3 regions of the Janthinobacterium sp. EB271-G4-3-2 genome follow, and region 2 is predicted to be linked to each of the others. Evidence: predicted binding sites of a transcription regulator. Region 2 holds the regulator's gene; each other region holds the start of a gene.
What was found. The regulator LexA, encoded in region 2, represses DNA repair genes until DNA is damaged. The targets are predictions, from matches to a motif close to ACTGTATNNNNATACAGT.
Positions count from the first base shown of each region.

Region 1: the regulator LexA is predicted to act here: its motif matches at 3,311-3,328, upstream of imuA (translesion DNA synthesis-associated protein ImuA).
Region 3: the regulator LexA is predicted to act here: its motif matches at 4,475-4,492, upstream of IGS55_RS08825 (error-prone DNA polymerase).

Region 1 covers NZ_JACYMG010000003.1:240,473-246,470, reverse strand. Annotated here, with positions in the region: gene IGS55_RS08920 (GNAT family N-acetyltransferase) at 1-1,825, shown strand, start outside; gene IGS55_RS08915 (putative Na+/H+ antiporter) at 1,877-3,142, opposite strand; gene imuA (translesion DNA synthesis-associated protein ImuA) at 3,349-4,059, shown strand; gene IGS55_RS08905 (Y-family DNA polymerase) at 3,989-5,476, shown strand; gene IGS55_RS08900 (glutathione binding-like protein) at 5,558-5,998, shown strand, end outside.
Region 2 covers NZ_JACYMG010000003.1:105,708-111,705, reverse strand. Annotated here, with positions in the region: gene IGS55_RS08345 (CvpA family protein) at 1-261, shown strand, start outside; gene purF (amidophosphoribosyltransferase) at 300-1,823, shown strand; gene IGS55_RS08335 (cystathionine gamma-synthase family protein) at 1,933-3,180, shown strand; gene lexA (transcriptional repressor LexA) at 3,398-4,033, opposite strand; gene rpsF (30S ribosomal protein S6) at 4,309-4,698, shown strand; gene priB (primosomal replication protein N) at 4,719-5,018, shown strand; gene rpsR (30S ribosomal protein S18) at 5,044-5,334, shown strand; gene rplI (50S ribosomal protein L9) at 5,362-5,817, shown strand; gene IGS55_RS08305 (replicative DNA helicase) at 5,953-5,998, shown strand, end outside.
Region 3 covers NZ_JACYMG010000003.1:219,651-225,648, forward strand. Annotated here, with positions in the region: gene IGS55_RS08815 (FAD-binding oxidoreductase) at 1-798, shown strand, start outside; gene IGS55_RS08820 (GNAT family N-acetyltransferase) at 799-1,278, opposite strand; gene IGS55_RS08825 (error-prone DNA polymerase) at 1,318-4,461, opposite strand; gene IGS55_RS08830 (HVO_A0114 family putative DNA-binding protein) at 4,574-4,924, opposite strand; gene IGS55_RS08835 (IS1595 family transposase) at 5,168-5,998, shown strand, end outside.

The DNA.
Region 1 (5,998 bases), 130 kb from region 2:
CGCGGCAAGCTGCTCCTCGCTCAGCTGCATCCCCACGCGCGCGCTCGGCGACGACGAGCGCTACTTGCACCGCATCTGGATGGGCGGACCGTTGCCGGCCATCGCGGCCGAAGCGATCGGGCAGTGGGGCGCGGCGCTGGAAGAGGTGCGGCGCAACGGCGGCGCGCCGTACGTCTCCATCCTGTGGGTATGGGATGCGCGGCAGCTGCGCAATGACGAGCGCTTCAGCCCCACGGGCGGCGCCGGGCGCTACACGATAGGCCGCTACGCCATCGGCGGCACGACCCTGCACATCAACTCGCTGCGCGCGCTGGCGCTCGATTTCGCGCCGGCCCGCTTCGACATCCTCGATACCCTGCATACGCAGCGCTACTTCGCCACCTTGTCCGATTATTTCCGCATCCTCATCATGTGCGAATACGGCGGCATGTATATGGATGTCGATACGATCCCGCATAATCCGGCGACGATTTTCCTGATGAAGCCGGAAGTGCCCGATTATTTCCAGCGCAAGGATGGTGACGGCGAAGAGCGCCGGCATGTCAGCTGGATGAATCTGTTTCTCGATGAAACGGGCATGCTGATCGCCAAGAAGAACGATGCCGCGCTGCGCGTGATCCAGCGCAATGTGAACCTTGCCTATGCGGGCATCGACGCGCAGGTTCCCCGTTCCTGCCCGCAATTCGAGGCGCGGCTGTTTGGCCAGTTCTATGCGGAATGGAAGAAAAACCTGGGCGTGACCGTGCTCAGCCATGCCGAGTTCTACCAGCGCTATTGCGTGCTGTATGACGGCGCGCGGGAAGCGGTGGTGGGCGGCATCCGCGGCATGCGCCTGCTGGACGATATCATTACCGACCTGCACATTCCCTTGAGCGACGAGGAACGGCGCGCGTATGCGCGTTGCGTGGCGCGGCTCGACGAGATCGGCTGGCAGCTTGACGATCCTTTGATCCTGCCCGACATCGTCGATGTGTTCGATATCGAGGAAGTGCCGCGTATGGCATATGCGGCCCAGCTGCGGGCCGACATCGACCATTTTCACTATTACTCGGTGCTGTCGGACGACCCGCAGCTCGACCGCGTGAATACCGTCTTTTGCCGCTACCTGCTGGCCCACCGTTCGCAGCATATTGCCGCCGGTGCTTTCTGGCGCCCGACCGTGGGCCGCCACGGCAGCCGCATGCCGGCCGTCAGCGATGTGGCCCCGCCAGGTGACGAGGCGCAGGCGGACCTGCTGTCGCATGCGCCGCTCACGCTGGTGCCGGGCGAACTGCTGGACGACGAGACGAAGAACCGCATGGCGAAGCTGCTGTTTGCCACCAGCTACCTCGAATACTGCTCGTTCGGTAATAAATTGAATCTGCAATTCGTCGAATTGCAGCGGCGGCAAAACATCGACCCGTATCTGGCGCACATCCACGGCCTGCATGACGAGGACGAGCGTTTCATCGGCTTTTTCACGGCCGCGACGATGGACGAGTTCCAGGCCTGCGGCGCCGTCTCCTATTACCGTGACGACATGAAGGCGCTCGACGATGCCTATGATGAATTCGTGCTCGCGCATGCGCGTGCCGACGACTGTTTCGTCAGCAGCCTGGCCATCGACGAGAAATACCGGGGCCAGGGGTTATTCAGGCAGATGTTCCATGAAATCCGCGACCTGGCGAGCCGCAAGGGCTGCGCGCGCATCACCCTGACGGTGTGGGAAAAGAGCGAAGCGCTGCAAGTGTATCTGCACAAGGGTTTTCGCAGCGTGGGCACGTTCGACTATGCCTACAGCCTGTTCTATGACCGGCTGCATTTTCTCGTGTATGACGGAAACTGAGGAGGAAATTGAGGAAGCAGGGGGCGGCCGGTAGCCGCCCCGTGAGTCGAGTTACAAAGCGAGGAAGGCCAAGGCCGCCACGGCCGTCGGCAGCAGGGCGCCGGCCAGCAGGCCGACGGCGCCGATCGATTCATCCTTGAAGCCGCGGCGCAGCAGGGCCACGCCGGCCGGGTTCGGCGCATTGGCGATGACGGTCAGGCCGCCACCGGCCACGGCGCCGGCCATCAGCATGTATTTCGCTTCATCCGTCATGCCGACGATCAGCGAACCGAGGTAAGTGAGGGCCGCATTGTCGGTAATGGCCGTCAAGCCCAGGGCGCCGAAGAACAGGGCCAGCGGCTTCAGGCTCGAGACGATGGGTTGCAGCCACCATTGCTGCATGCCGCCCAGTACCACCAGGCCGCCGAGGAAGAAGCCGACCAGCAAGCCTTCCTTGAGGATCAGCGGGCTTTGATAGCGCTCGTACGCCTGCACGAAGCCGAGGAAGAACAGGAACAGGCCGATGAACAGCACGGGATGGTGCGCCAGGGTCACCACGCCGGCCAGCACGATCATGTGCACGAGGCTGACGGCCAGCGGCACTTTTGGCGCTTCCACTTCGCCGGCCTTCGGCTTGATGTCGGAAGTATTGCTGTGCAGGTATTTGCGCAGCAGAATGCTCACGCCCGTGGCGTTGATCAGCACGGCGATGGCGGCCTTCCAGCCGAAGTGGCTGGCCATGTAGGCGCTATCCCAGTTCCACGTGGTGGCCACCATCAGCACGGGCGGCGCCGCGTACGAGGTCAGGGTGCCACCGATGGAAACGTTGACGAAGAGCACGCCCAGCGCGCCGTATTTCAGCCATTCGGGGATGCCCGGGCGGAAGATTTGCGGCGCCAGCATCAGCGCGGCCAGGGTCATCGCGGCCGGTTCCGTGATCAATGAGCCCGTCAGGGGCACGAGCGCGAGGCCCAGCCAGACGAGGCCCAGTTCCGTGCGCAGCGGCATCACGCGCGCCACGCTTTTCAACAGGCGCTGCACGGCGTCGAGCACGGGGCGCGAGGCGGCCACGACCATGACGACAAAGACGAACAGGGGCTCCGTGTAATGGCGCGACTCGGCATACTCGATGGCCGCATCGCTGCCCGAGACAAAGGCCATGATGAGAATCAGGATGAAGGCCCAGAAGCCGAACACGACTTCGACTTCGCCCAGCAAGTGCAGCAAGCCCGCATGGCGGGGATGGCGCCGCGACAAGGTTTCAAAGGACTTGGCGGCAAAGGTGTGGATGAGCGCAAGGCCGAAGACGATGGCGCTGATGATTTGGATGGTGGTCAAATGCGTTTCCTTATGGACGGAGGAAGCCGGCTGGTACGTTGCCAACCGGTAAGGAGAGTGCTTATGGTACAGCAATCGATGCCGAAAACGGGGTTTTTCGGACATGGCGGAGCGGCCCCGGCGGTAGCGGCAGTCAGATAAACCTTGCCAAAAGCGAGGCCGGATAGTACTGTATATGCATACAGTATCAACCTCTCTATCCAATGATGCAACATTCTCAATTGATGGCCTCGCCGGAAGCCTTGCACCCGTCCTTGTGGCGCGCATCGCAGCTGGGGCAGGGCGCCACGCGCTGCCTGGACACGGGCTTTGCCGCCCTGTCCGCGCAGCTGCCCGGCGGGGGCTGGCCCAGCGGCAGCCTCATCGACCTGCTGGTGCAGCAGCCGGGCAGCGGCGAATTGCGGCTGCTGGCGCCCGCGCTGGCGCAACTGCCGGGCTTGCCCATCGTGCTGCTGCAGCCGCCCCATCCGCCGCAGGCGCTGGCCCTGGCCGCGCAGGGACTGGCGCCATCGCAACTGCTGTGGCTCAAAAGCGCCGGCGGCAAGGATGCCTTGTGGGCGGCGGAAAATATCTTGCGCAGCGGTACCTGCGGCGCCTTGCTGTTCTGGCAGCCGCACGTGCGCGCCGACAGCCTGCGCCGTTTGCACCTGGCCGCGCAAAGCGGCAACACCCTGTTCTGCATGCTGCGCCCGCTGCACGGCGCGCAGGATGCGTCGCCTGCGCCGCTGCGCCTGTCCGTGCGCCCGGCCGCGGGCGGCATCGAGATCGGCTTCATCAAGCGGCGGGGACCGCAGCGCGACGCGCCCCTGTTCCTGCCCCTGCAACCTCCTTCATTACTGCTACGCCATGCGACTCTGGATCGGCCTGTGCCTGCCCCGGCTCCCGCTCGAAGTATTTTGCCCGCGCTGGTCGGCTGACAGCCTGGGCGTAGTGCTGGAGCAGGAGCAAGTGATGGCCGTGTCGCCGCTGGCGCGGGCCGCCGGCATCCGGCCGGGCATGCGCCGCGCCGGTGCGCTGATGCTGGCGCCGCAGGCGCGCCTGCACGAGCGCTCCCCTGACCTGGAAGCGCAAGCCCTGCAAGCGGTGGCGCTGGCGCTGCTGCAATATTCGCCGCTGGTGGCGCAAGGCGAGGAAGCGACGCTGCTCGTCGATGCGGGCGCCAGCCTGCGCCTGTTCGGCGGCGTGCGCGCCCTGTGCCGGCACATCGCGGCCAGCTTGCGCGCGCTCGGCTACACGGCCCAGCTGTCGTGCGCCCCTACGGCGCGCGGTGCCTGGCTGCTGGCGCGCGCCGCTACGCGCCGGCGCCGCGTGCTGGGCATGGAGAGCCTCACCCGCCGCCTCGACGGCCTGCCGTGCGCCTTGCTGCCGCCCGCGCGTCCCTACCTGGACTGGTTCGAGGGCATTGGCTGCCGCACCCTGGGGCAGCTGCGCCACTTGCCCCGGCCCGGCTTGCAGCGCCGTTGCGGCGCAGCCTTGCTCGATATGCTCGACGATGCGCATGGCCACAGCACGGAACTGTTCGTGTGGCTCGAAGCGCCGCCCACGTTCCGCGCCAGCCTGGAATTGTTCGACCGCGTGGAGCAGGCGGACGCGCTGCTGTTCGGCGCGCGCCGCCTGCTGCAGCAAATGACGGGCTGGCTGTGCGCGCGGCAATTTGCCGTCGAGCGCATTCAATTGCTGCTGGCGCACGAGCGGGGCAGGGTGGCGCGCCCGCCCACCGTCATCGACCTGGCGCTGGGCGAGGCCGTGTGGCGCGACGAGCACCTGGTGCGCCTGCTCAAGGAGCGCCTGGCGCAGCTGGCGCTGGAGGCGCCCGTGATCGGCCTGACCCTGGAAGCGCTGCAGGTGCAGCCGATGGCGCCGCCCAGCGAGACCCTGTTCCCCGAACCGGGCGGCACGCCGCAGGAACGCCAGCGCCTGCTGGAATTGCTGGTGGCGCGCCTGGGCACGGACAATGTCTTGCAGGCCGCGCCGCGCGCCGATTACCGTCCCGAAGCGGCCAACCAGTGGCTGCCGCTGCCGGCCAAGGTCGGCGCCAAGAACGCCCAGCCAGACTTGCCGCCGGGCTTGGCCGGCATGCCCCGTCCCGGCTGGCTGCTGGCCCAGCCCATCGCCCTGCTGATGCGCGAGCACCGGCCGTTTTATGGCTCGCCCTTGAAAATGGTGTCCGTTGCCGAGCGCATAGAGGCGGGCTGGTGGGGCCAGTCGCAGGCGCGCGACTATTTCATCGCCGAAGGCCTCGACCACGCCCATTACTGGGTCTACCGCGAGCGCATCGCCGGCAGCGGAGAAGACGCCGCGCCGCGCTGGTTTTTGCATGGCTTGTTTGGCTGAATGGGCTGTCCTGCTGAAACTGCCGTGCTTGGCTATACTGGCTTCCCGGCGCCGCATCTTTAATTGAAACGAAGGATATCCATGACACAGCTTTCCGACTTCCCCATCACCCAAAAATGGCCCGCCCGCCATCCCGAGCGCCTGCAGCTGTACTCGCTGCCGACGCCGAACGGCATCAAAGTTTCGATTTTGCTGGAAGAGCTGGGCCTGGCCTACGAGCCGCACCTGGTCAGCTTCGAGCGCAACGATCAGACATCGCCCGCATTTCTGTCCCTCAATCCCAACAACAAGATTCCCGCCATCCTCGATCCGAACGGCCCTGATGGCAAGCCGCTGGCGCTGTTCGAGTCGGGCGCCATCTTGCTGTACCTGGCCGAAAAGACGGGCAAGTTCATTCCCCAGGACGCGGGCCTGCGCTATGAAACGATACAGTGGCTGATGTTCCAGATGGGCGGCATCGGCCCCATGTTTGGCCAGGTGGGCTTCTTCCACAAATTCGCCGGCAAGGATTACGAGGACAAG
Region 2 (5,998 bases):
TTGATGGGATTGTTGTCCATGACGGTCGACGCGCTCGTCAAGGTGACGGGCCTGAGCCTGGCCGACCGCACCCTGGGCACTCTGTTCGGTGTGGCGCGGGGCCTTGTGATCGTGCTGACCGCCGTCATCTTGTGTGGCATGACTTCCATACCGCAGCAGCCATTCTGGAAAAATGCGCAGCTCAGCCCGCTCGCCGAGCAGGGCGCGCGCGCCATCAAGCCTTATCTGCCTGCCGCTTACGCGCAGCATGTGAAATTTTGAATTTTTTTAAAATCAGTAGCACAGTTTAGGAGCACACCATGTGTGGCATCGTCGGCGTCGTTTCCCATCAACCTGTCAATCAATTGCTCTATGATGCATTGTTGCTCTTGCAACATCGCGGTCAGGACGCGGCAGGGATTGCGACCAATCACAGCAGTATGTTTTCCATGCACAAAGCCAACGGCCTCGTGCGTGACGTCTTCCGTACGCGCAACATGCGTTCGCTGCAAGGCACGACGGGCATCGGCCATTGCCGCTACCCGACGGCCGGTTCGTCGAGCGAAGAGGAAGCACAACCGTTCTATGTGAATGCGCCGTTCGGCATCACCTTGGCGCACAATGGCAACCTGACCAACTGGGAGCAGTTGAAGCTGGAAATGTTCAAGAACGACCGCCGCCACATCAATACCGATTCCGATTCGGAAGTGCTGCTTAACGTGCTGGCGCATGAAATCCAGGAAGCGACGACGGGCCTGAACCTGGACCCGGAAGCCATCTTCAAGGCCGTTACCGTGCTGAACCGCCGCGTCAAGGGCGGTTACGCCGCCGTTGCGCAAATCGCCGGCGTGGGCTTGCTGGCCTTCCGCGATCCGCATGGCATCCGTCCGTTGTGCCTGGGCATCAATGAAACGGAGCAAGGTCCCGAATACCTGATCGCTTCCGAATCCGTGGCCCTGGAAGGCATGGGCTTCCGCTTCGTGCGCGACATCGGTCCCGGCGAAGCCGTCTTTATCGATGCCGACAAGAAATTGCACAGCGCCCAGTGCGCCGACAATGCGAGCCTGAACCCGTGCGTGTTCGAATTCGTCTACCTGGCCCGTCCCGACTCCGTCATCGACGGCGCTTCCGTGTACGCCACGCGCCTGAAAATGGGCGAATACCTGGCCGAAAAGATCCGCGCCGAACTGCCGGGCGTGCATATCGACGTGGTCATGCCGATTCCCGATTCCTCGCGTCCGGCCGCCATCCAGCTGGCCATGGCGCTGAACATCGAATACCGCGAAGGCTTCATCAAGAACCGCTACATCGGCCGTACCTTCATCATGCCGGGCCAGGCGGCGCGCAAGAAATCCGTGCGCCAGAAGCTCAACGCGATCCCCTCCGAATTCAAGGATAAAGTCGTGCTGCTGGTCGACGATTCCATCGTGCGCGGCACCACCAGCCGTGAAATCGTGCAGATGGCGCGCGAAGCGGGCGCGACGAAGGTCATCTTCGCTTCGGCCGCGCCGCCGGTGATCTACCCGAACGTGTACGGCATCGACATGCCGACGCGCGACGAGCTGATCGCCTACGGCCGCACGACGGAAGAAGTGTGCCGCGAAATCACGGCCGACTACCTGGTGTACCAGGATATCGGCGCGCTGAAGCAGGCGATCGCCGACGTCAACCCGGCCCTGACGAACTTCGAGGCCTCGTGCTTCGATGGCGTCTACGTGACGGGCGACGTGTCGCAGGAATACCTGGACCGCCTGGAATATGCGCGCCACCATCCGAAGGCGGCAGCGCCCGAAGATACGCCGCGTTCCCAGCTGAACCTGAACCTCGCTACTACCGAGGCTTGATTCTAGGCCCGGCTATTGCCGGGCTTTTTTTTCGGGGTCAGATCCGCTGGGTCTGACCCCGGCACTTGCCTTGGGTTAAGCGGCAAGACGAGTATTTGGAACTTCCACCATGACCACCAAAAAAAACTACGGCTTCACCACCACCATCCTGCACAACGACCGCCGCAAGGGGATCGAACACGGCTCGCTGCACAAGCCCGTGCATACTTCCGTTGCTTTCGGTTACGCCGATGCGCGCCAGCTCGCGTCCGTGTTCCAGGGCAAGGAAGCGGGTTTCCGCTACGGTCGCCAGGGCAACCCGACCGTTTCCGCGCTGGAAGACAAGATCAACAAGATGGAAGACGGCGTGGCGACCTTGTGCTTCGCCACCGGCATGGGCGCCATCGGCGCCGTCGTGCAATCGCTGCTGCGCGCGGGTGACCATGTCGTGTCGTCGGCCTTTTTGTTTGGCAACACCAACAGCCTGTGGCAAACGGTGACGGGGCAGGGCATGGCCGTGTCGTTCGTCGACGCCACGGACGTCGCCAACGTGGCGGCCGCCATTACGCCGGCCACGCGCATCGTGTTCGTGGAAACCATCGCCAATCCGCGCACGCAAATCGCCGACCTGAAAAAAATCGGCGACTTGTGCCGCGAAAAGGGCATTTTGTACATCGTCGACAACACGATGACGACGCCATATCTGTTCCGCCCCAAAGCCGTGGGCGCGGGCCTGGTGGTCAATGCCTTGACGAAATCCATCGGCGGCCACGGCAATGCCCTGGGCGGCAGCTTGACGGACACGGGCGTGTTCGACTGGACGCAGTATCCGAACATCTTTGAAAATTACAAGAAGGCGGCGCCGGCCCAGTGGGGCATCGCGCAAATCCGCGCCAAGGCCTTGCGCGACTTCGGCGCTTCGCTGGGGCCGGAAGCGGCGCACCATATCGCTGTCGGCGCGGAAACCATGGCTTTGCGCATGGACCGCACCTGCTCGAACGCTTTGGCGCTGGCCACCATGCTGCAGGCCGACCCGAGAGTGGCGGCCGTGCATTACCCGGGCCTGGCGTCGCACCCGCAGCACGCGCTGGCGACGGACTTGTTCCGCAGCTATGGTTCCTTGTTCAGCTTTGAGCTGAAGGATGGCATCGACTGCTTCGATTTCCTCAATCGTTTGAACCTGGCCATTCCCGCGAGCAACCTCGGCGACACGCGCACCCTCGTCATTCCCGTCGCCCACACGATTTTCTATGAGATGGGTGCCGAGCGGCGCGCCAGCATGGGCATCGCCGAATCGCTGATCCGCGTCTCCGTCGGTATCGAGGATGAGGTGGATCTGCTTGAGGATTTCCGCCAGGCACTCGCACTCGATGTATAAGTAGCCGGATAAATGAAAAGGGTCGCAACAGTCATGCTGTTGCGGCCCTTTGTTTTTCGCCGTTCAATGGTAATGTCTTCGTGCCTTCAGAAACCGTAGCGAGCAAGCCCAATATCGGGTTGAGTAGCGGAGCTGTACATTGTACGGGGGCGCCCAGCTAGCGAGCAACGGATGCCCGAGAGTGGGCTGCGCAGTAGGTTTATGAGGGCGCGCTCAATCAATGCCAGCTGCGCATCAGCCCCACGGCCAAACCTTCCAGGGCAAACTCGTCTTCCGGCGACACGGTGATCACCTTGAAGTCCGGGTTTTCCGGCAGCAGTTCGATGACGGAGCCCGTCTTCTTGTAGCGCTTGACGGTGACTTCGTCGCCGATGCGGGCGACGACGATCTGGCCATTCTTGGCGCTGTCGACCTTTTTGACGGCCAGCAAGTCGCCATCCATGATGCCGGCGTCGCGCATGGACCAGCCGCGCACCTTCAGCAGGAAGTCGGGTTTGGCCGAGAACAGGGCCGGGTCCACGTTGTAGCTCGCTTCCAGGTTTTCCTGGGCCAGGATGGGCGAACCGGCAGCCACGCGGCCGATCAGGGGCAGCGACATCAGCAGCGCCGCCGGCACTTTCGATGGCGGTGCTTCTGCCGCCGCGCCGATCAGGCGGATGCCGCGCGAGGTGCCGGGCGAAATCTCGATCGCGCCCTTGCGGGCCAGGGCCTGCAAATGCTCTTCGGCCGCATTGGCCGATTTGAAACCCAGTTCATTGGCGATTTCGGCACGGGTAGGAGGAAAGCCCGTGTTTTCAATCGCGTCCTTGATCAGGTTCAGGATTTGTTCTTGTCGTGCTGTCAGCTTGATCATGAGCGGTGGGTGCATACTAAAATGCTGTCTATATGAACAGTCTGTATTTTTGTACAGTATCGCCCACTATGCAAGGGGATTTCCGTGTTTTAGGCGAATTTCGCAAGAAATACTTGTCCACGGGCGGAAAGCACGGTGGCGCGCGGGCTTTTCGGGCGCCGGCGCAAGCAATGATTGAAACGTTTGCAAAAGGCGGTTATAATCTTCGGCTGACCTTCCCACACCCGTCTTGACGCCGGGGTGGGCGATTATCAATCCGACCTGAAGGAGTTTGCATGCGTCATTATGAAATAGTCTTTATCGTCCATCCGGACCAAAGCGAGCAAGTGCCCGCGATGATCGAACGCTACAAAGCCAGCGTAACCACCCGCGGCGGTTCGGTTCACCGCGTGGAAGATTGGGGCCGCCGTCAAATGGCTTACTCGATCCAAAAGCTGCCTAAAGCACACTACATCTGCCTGAACATCGAATGCGACAACGAGACCCTGGTCGAGTTGGAAACAGCATTCAAATTCAATGATGCCGTGTTGCGTCACCTGACCGTTAAAATGAAGAAAGCTGAAACAGCTCCTTCGCCGATGATGAAATCGGTACAACGCGAAGACGCGGCCAAAAGCCACCGCACCGAAGCACCAGCAGCCGCTCCAGCCGCAGCAGCAGCTTAATTCTTGACCAGGATCGTGCGCTGAACCAGCTACAAGTCACCGCCATCATTGCCGAGCGCGAAATATTGCGCTATACCCCGGCAGGGCTGCCGATTGTGAATGCAGTATTGCAACACAGTTCGCAGCAGATGGAAGCAGGGATTGCCCGTTTGACCGAGTTTGATGTTGCCGCGCTAGCCGCTGGCGAAATCTCAGGCAGGTTCAGTCAGGCAAGCTTGGGCGGGGTGTATCAGTTCACGGGTTTCCTGGCCAGGAAGAGCCGCAACAGCAAGAGTTTGGTGTTTCACATCATTGATTTTAGTGCAGTCAATTCTGACTAGCGCATTTTAGATACAGGAGCCTGACATGGCATTCGGTAAAAAGTTCGACAAAAATAAGCTCAAGCTTAAAGAAAAACGCAAACAGCAAAACCCGTTGTTCAAACGCAAGAAGTTCTGCCGCTTCACCGCAGCTCACGTTGAGCAAGTCGACTATAAAGACGTCGACACGCTGAAAGACTTCGTCCAAGAAAACGGCAAGATCATGCCAGCACGCCTGACCGGTACCAAAGCGCACTACCAGCGCCAAGTTGACACCGCAATCAAGCGCGCTCGCTTCCTCGCGCTGCTGCCATACACCGATCTGCACCACGCTTAATCGGTCAGATATTCCTGGAGAAGAACTATGCAAATCATTCTGTTAGAAAAAGTTGTTAACGTCGGTAACCTCGGCGAAGTCGTCAAAGTCAAAGACGGTTACGCACGTAACTTCCTGATCCCACAACGCCTGGCACGTCGTGCCACGGCAACCGCTGTGGCTGAATTCGAAGTCAAGCGCGCCGAACTGGAAAAAGCTGCTGCCGCCAAACTGGCCGCATCGCAAGCCCAGGGCGAAAAACTGAGCGGCCTGACCGTTCAAGTTGCTCAAAAAGCTGGTGTTGATGGCCGTCTGTTCGGTTCCGTCACCAACTTCGACATCGCTGAAGCGCTGACCAAGCAAGGTTTTGCTGTTGAAAAAGCACAAATCCGCATGCCTACCGGCCCGCTGAAGATCGTTGGCGAGCACAACGTTTCGGTTGCTCTGCACACCGACGTGGTCGTGGAAGTTGTTATCGCTGTCGTTCCAGACGCGAACGCGTAATTGTCTGCGGGCCTGGCCCGCAAGCATTGCCGCACTATGAAAAGCCGGGTTCGCCCGGCTTTTTTGTGGCCTTTTTTTCGCTCAATTTCAGCCCTTTATTTTTGCCAGCACGCCGAAGCGGGTATAATTCGCGCCATGAACGCCCCCTCTGATCCGCAACTGGATTCCCTCCGTATTCCGC
Region 3 (5,998 bases), 110 kb from region 2:
TTCGTCGGCAGCGAAGGGACGTTGGGCATCATCACGGAAGTGACGGTGAAACTGTATCCGCTGCCGGAAGCGATCTCGGCTGCCGTGTGTTCGTTCCCCGGCACGGGCGAAGCCGTCAGCGCCGTGATCCAGACCATCCAGATGGGTATTCCTGTGGCACGGGTCGAGTTTCTCGATGAAAATGGCGTGAAAGCCATCAATGCCTACGACAAGATGGCGCTGCCGCAAAAGCCGCTGTTGCTGTTTGAGTTCCACGGCACGCCGGCCAGCGTGGCCGAGCAGGCGCAGTTGGTGCAAGCCATCACGGCCGAACACGGCGCCAGCGATTTCGAATGGGCCAGCCGCCCCGAAGACCGCTCGCGCCTATGGGCCGCGCGCCACAACGCGTATTTCGCCCTGCTGCAGATGCGCCCGGGCAGCCGCGCCATTTCCACCGATTGCTGCGTGCCGATTTCGCGCCTGGCCGAATGCATCCTCGCCACCAAGGCCGATTGCGAAGCGCAGGGCCTCGTCTACGCCATCATCGGCCACGTGGGCGACGGCAATTTCCACGTGCAGATGCTGGTCGATCCCGACGACCCGGCCGACATCGCCCGCGCGGAAAAGGTCAACAGCGACATGGTCACGCGCGCCATCGGCATGGATGGCACGTGCACGGGCGAGCACGGCGTAGGCATGCACAAGATGGCGTTCCTCGTGGAAGAACATGGCGAAGGCGCCATCGACACCATGCGCGCCATCAAGCACGCGCTCGATCCGAAGAACATCATGAATCCGGGGAAGATCGTGCGCTGGTAATCAGGCCGTCAACTCCATGCGCATCGGCACGAAAGCGATGCCGCCCTCCTCCACCTTCGGCCCCGTGGCGACAAAGCCCAAGCTCGTGTACAGGGGCAAGGCATACAGCGAGGAGTTGACGGTAAAGGCCGTCACATCGCCCCTGGCCAGCGACGCATCGCGGGCTGCCTGCCACAAACGGCGCGCCATGCCGCGCCGGTGCAGGGCGCGCGGCACGAACATGTGGAACAGATGCGTGTTGTCGCGCATGGCCACGACGCCGGCCAGCTCGCCGCCGATATGCGCGAGCTGATACGCATAGCGCGACTGCGACAGATAGCCTTCGATGGCCGGCTGGCGGCAATGTTCGATAAATTTTTCCGCCCCCGCGCCATCCGGATGCAGGGTCAGAAAGGGCATCAAGTCGTCGATCAGGGCAACGATGGCGGGCGCGTCGGCGACGAGGGCGGGACGCAGTGTCGGTTCGGGTGATGTTGTCATTCTTAAATGATGCCATGCCTTGGGCAAACAAGACAATTCTCAACAAAAATCGCGGCTGCTGGTACGCAAGCGTCCCAGCAAATGCGACATGTCGACCAGGCGCCTGGCCACCAGATTGCGCACGATGCCCTCGCGCTGCCACACGCCGTACACGCCCAGCAGCGGCGCGCTCAGCACTTCGCGCCGCTGGCTTTCCACCAGGTCGGGCCAGACGATGACGTTGACGGTGCCCGTCTCGTCTTCCAGTGTCATGAAGATCACGCCCTTGGCCGTGCCCGGCCGCTGGCGCACGGTGACGATGCCGCAGGCGCGCGCCACTTGCCCGCTCGTGTACGTCATCAGCGTAGACGCCGGCATGAAACGCTGTTCCAGCAATTGCCTGCGCAGCAGCGCCAGCGGGTGGCGGCCCAGAGTCAGGCCTTGCGCGCGGTAGTCGCTGACGATGCTCTCGCCCTCCGTCGGGGCCGCCAGCATGGGCAAGTCTTCCTCTTGCGTCGTGGCGCGCAGCAAATCCCTGTCGGGCACGGCGCCGGCCGCCTGCCACAGCGCCGCGCGCCGGTGCCCGGCCAGCGCGTGCAGCGCATTGCCGGCGGCCAGCACCTGCAAGTCATGACGGTCCAGGCCGCTACGCCGCGCCAGGTCGGCAACGTCGATAAAAGCGGCAATGGCGCGCGCATCCTCGATGCGCTGGGCGGCCTCGGCGCGCATGCCGAACAGGCTGTTCAAGCCCAGGCGCACGGCGGGCGCGCCCCCTTCCGCGGCCTCTTCCAACGTCGCTTCCCAGCCGCTGATGGCCACGTCGACGGGCAGCACCTGCACGCCATGCCGGCGACCATCCTGCACCAGTTGCGAAGGGCTGTAAAAACCCATGGGCTGGCTGTTGAGCAAGGCGCACAGAAAGGCGGCCGGTTCATGGCATTTCAGCCAGGAACTGGCGTACGTCAGCAGGGCGAAACTGGCCGCGTGCGACTCGGGAAAGCCGTATTCGCCAAAGCCCTCGATCTGGCTGAAGATGGCCTCGGCAAACTTTTTCTCATAGCCATTGTCCACCATGGCATTGACGATGCGGTCATGGTAATTGTTCATGCCGCCCTTGCGTTTCCAGGCCGCCATGGCGCGCCGCAACTGGTCCGCTTCGCCGGGCGTGAAATCGGCGGCGATGATGGCCACCTGCATCACTTGCTCCTGGAAAATGGGAATGCCGAGGGTGCGTCCCAGCGCCTTTTCCAGGCCCTTCGGATACTCGACCAGTTCCTTCCGCTGGCGGCGCTGCAGATACGGATGCACCATGCCGCCCTGGATGGGGCCGGGACGCACGAGCGCCACCTCGATGACGAGGTCGTAGAATTCACGGGGCCGCAGGCGCGGCAGCATGCTCATCTGTGCGCGCGACTCGATCTGGAACACACCGATGGTGTCGGCCTCGCACATCATGTCGTAGGTGGCGGGGTCTTCGCGGGGAATATCCTGCAGGCGGAACTCTTCGCCGCGCCGCGCACCGACCAGTTCCAGGGCGCGGCGCAGGGCCGACAGCATGCCCAGCGCCAGCACGTCGACCTTCATCAAGCCCAGTTCCTCGAGGTCGTTCTTGTCCCACTCGATGACGCTGCGCTCGGCCATGGTGGCGTTTTCAATCGGCACCAGGCGCGACAACTTCCCGTGCGCAATGACGAAGCCGCCCGGATGCTGCGACAGATGGCGGGGAAAGCCCAGCAACTGCTGCGCCAGGCCGGCCCACTGCTGCGACAATGCCGCTTCCGGGTCGAGCCCGCATTCGGCAAGGCGCTCCAGCAGATCGCGCTTGCCGTCGAACCAGCGATGCGCCTTGGCCACTTTTTCCACGATCGCCAGGTCGATCCCCAGCGCCCGGCCGCTGTCGCGCAAGGCGCTTTTCGGACGGTAGCTGATCACCACGGCGGCCAGCGCGGCCCGTTCGCGCCCATATTTTCCGTAGATATATTGAATCACCTCTTCGCGCCGCTGGTGCTCGAAATCGACGTCGATGTCGGGCGGCTCATTACGTTCGCGCGACATGAAACGCCCGACCAGCGAATTGCCGCGTGCCGGGTCCACTTCCGTGATGTGCAGGCAATAGCAGACGGCCGAATTGGCGGCCGAGCCCCTGCCCTGGCACAGGATGTTTTGCGAGCGGGCAAAGCGCACGATGTCGTACACGGTCAAAAAGTACGCTTCATACGACAGCTCGGCGATCAGATCCAGCTCCTGCTCGATCTGTTCCTGCACGTTGGCCGGAATGCCCAGCGGAAAGCGGATGCGCGCGCCCGCATACGTTTCCTCGCGCAGATAGGTCGCCGGCGTGTGGCCGCCCGGCACCAGCTCGTCGGGATAGTCATAGCGCAAGCTATCGAGGGAAAATTCGCACATCTTGGCGATGCGCAAGGTTTCCGCCAGCGCCTGCGGCGGATACACATTGGCCAGCCGCAGGCGCGCGCGCAAATGCTGCTCCGCATTTTGCGCCAGCGCATAGCCGCACTCGCCCACGGGCTTGCCCACGCGAATGGCGCACAGGGTATCGAGCAGGGGCTTGCGCGAACGCACGTGCATGCACACGTGGCCGACGGCCACCACGGGCAAACCCTGCGCCTGCGCGGCCGCCTGCACGGCGCTGCGGTGCGCGTCATCCTGCGCCCGCTGCAGCAGGTTCAGGCCGATCCAGCTGCGCTCGCCGCCAAAGGTGGCCGCCATCCACGCCCCCTGCGCGCGCACGGTTTCCGGCTGGGCCGGATAGCTGGGCAGCAAGATCATCAGACAACCGGGCAGCCCCCGCAAATGCGCAAACTCGGCCGAAGGCGCCGCAAAATCGTCGGGCGTCAGCAAATAGCGCCCCTTGGCCGCCCGCGTGCGCGCCATGGTAATCAGCTCAGACAAATTGCCATAACCGTCGATGTCCCGCACCAGCGCCAGCAGGGACAGGGCCGGACTGCCGTCGGCCTGCGTCAAATGAAAATGCGCGCCGATGGTCAGCGGAAAACCGGCCCGCTTGGCCGTCGCATGGGCACGCACGACGCCCGCCAGCGAGCACTCGTCCGTGATGGCCAGCCCCTTGTACCCGAGCTGGACGGCGCGCGCCACCAGCTCTTCCGCATGCGAGGCCCCATGCAGGAAGCTGAAATTGCTCAGACAGTACAACTCAGCATACTCGGGTAAGACGGCGCCCCACATGATCCACCTCAATACTGTATATAAACACAGTATATTATACGCATCCGGAAGAGGTGGCCGGGAAGCGCAACGACTGTTGATTTAGAAAGTCAAAAGCTGAGAGCCTGAAAAGTCAATGCGCGACAATACGAAACTCCGTCGCTGTGGCTACGGGGCGAACTTGATTGCGCTCCCGTTTCAATTCCACGATGCCGTAATTGGACATTGTTTTCAAGGTGCGCGACAGGTTGCTCGGTTTACGGCCCGTTGTCTCAGCCAAGGCCGAGATGGATTCCGGTTGCGTTTCCAAAATCACGTGCAGCAATGCCCGGTTTTCGTCGCTCAAGACTTCCGCCAGCGATTTGATCGAAGTGAACCAGACCTTGGGCTCATCCGCCTTCGGTTTATATATGCCGCGAGCGATGGCGAGCAGGCGTTCGCGGATTTTCTCTTGCGGCATGATGCCAATAAAAATCGGTTTCATTGCTTTTTTACCTCCAGCAAAATGCGGTCCACGTCAGCAAAGAAGTCATCGATCAGATGCTGTGCGTCCTTGAATTCGTATGGCACTCCCTGATCTGACGGATGCCGATGTTTATGGTCAAAAGTCACGATACGTCCCGCATATTTGAATTTTTTGGCTCTGTCATCGGCAAATAGGGGAAATGCCGGAATCTTCCCTTGGTTGTGTTGTCTGACTCTGCATACTTACCTGCAGGAGCAGATCATGCGGCGAGCCGAATGGATCAGCTTTGTTGCGCAGTTTGCGCAGTTGAACCGACGCCAGCGGCAGGCTGGCATTGCCCTGTTGCATGGCAACGCGCCACACGACGCGACCGTCGCGCTGCTGGAAAGTGTGGCGCAGCCGCGATTGGCCTGTCCCGCCTGCCACTCGCCTCACCTGCATCGACATGGCCATGCGCACGGCCTGCAGCGCTACCGCTGCGTGCCGTGCGGACGCACCTTCAATGCGCTCACCGGCACGCCGCTGGCGCGCTTGCGCCATAAATCGCTGTGGCTCGACTACGCCGATTGTCTGCTGGCATCGGATTCCGTGCGCAAGGCCGCGTCACAGCTGGGCGTGCACCGCAACACCACGTTTCGCTGGCGTCACCGGTTTTTATCGCTGGCCAAGACGGACCGGCCGCATCGCCTGCACGGCATCGCCGAGGCCGACGAGTTATATCTGCTGGAATCGGAAAAGGGAGCACGGCAGATGACGCGTCCGCCCCGCCGCCGTGGCGGCCATGCCCGCCAGCGCGGCATATCGAACGAACAGGTCTGCATCCTGGTGGCGCGCGACCGCACGGGGCAAACTCTCGATTTCGTCACGGGCAAAGGAGCATTGACGAAGGCGCAGCTGCACCATTGTTTGTTGCCCATGATCGACAAGGATGTCTTGCTGGTCACCGACGGCCATCGCGCCTACCGGGCCTTCGCCCGGGAAGCGGGCATCAGCCACCAGGCCGTCAACTTGCGCGCCGGCATCCGCGTGCAGGGCGCCGCCCACGTGCAGAACGTCAACGCCTATCACAGCCGTTTGCGACAATGGATGGGG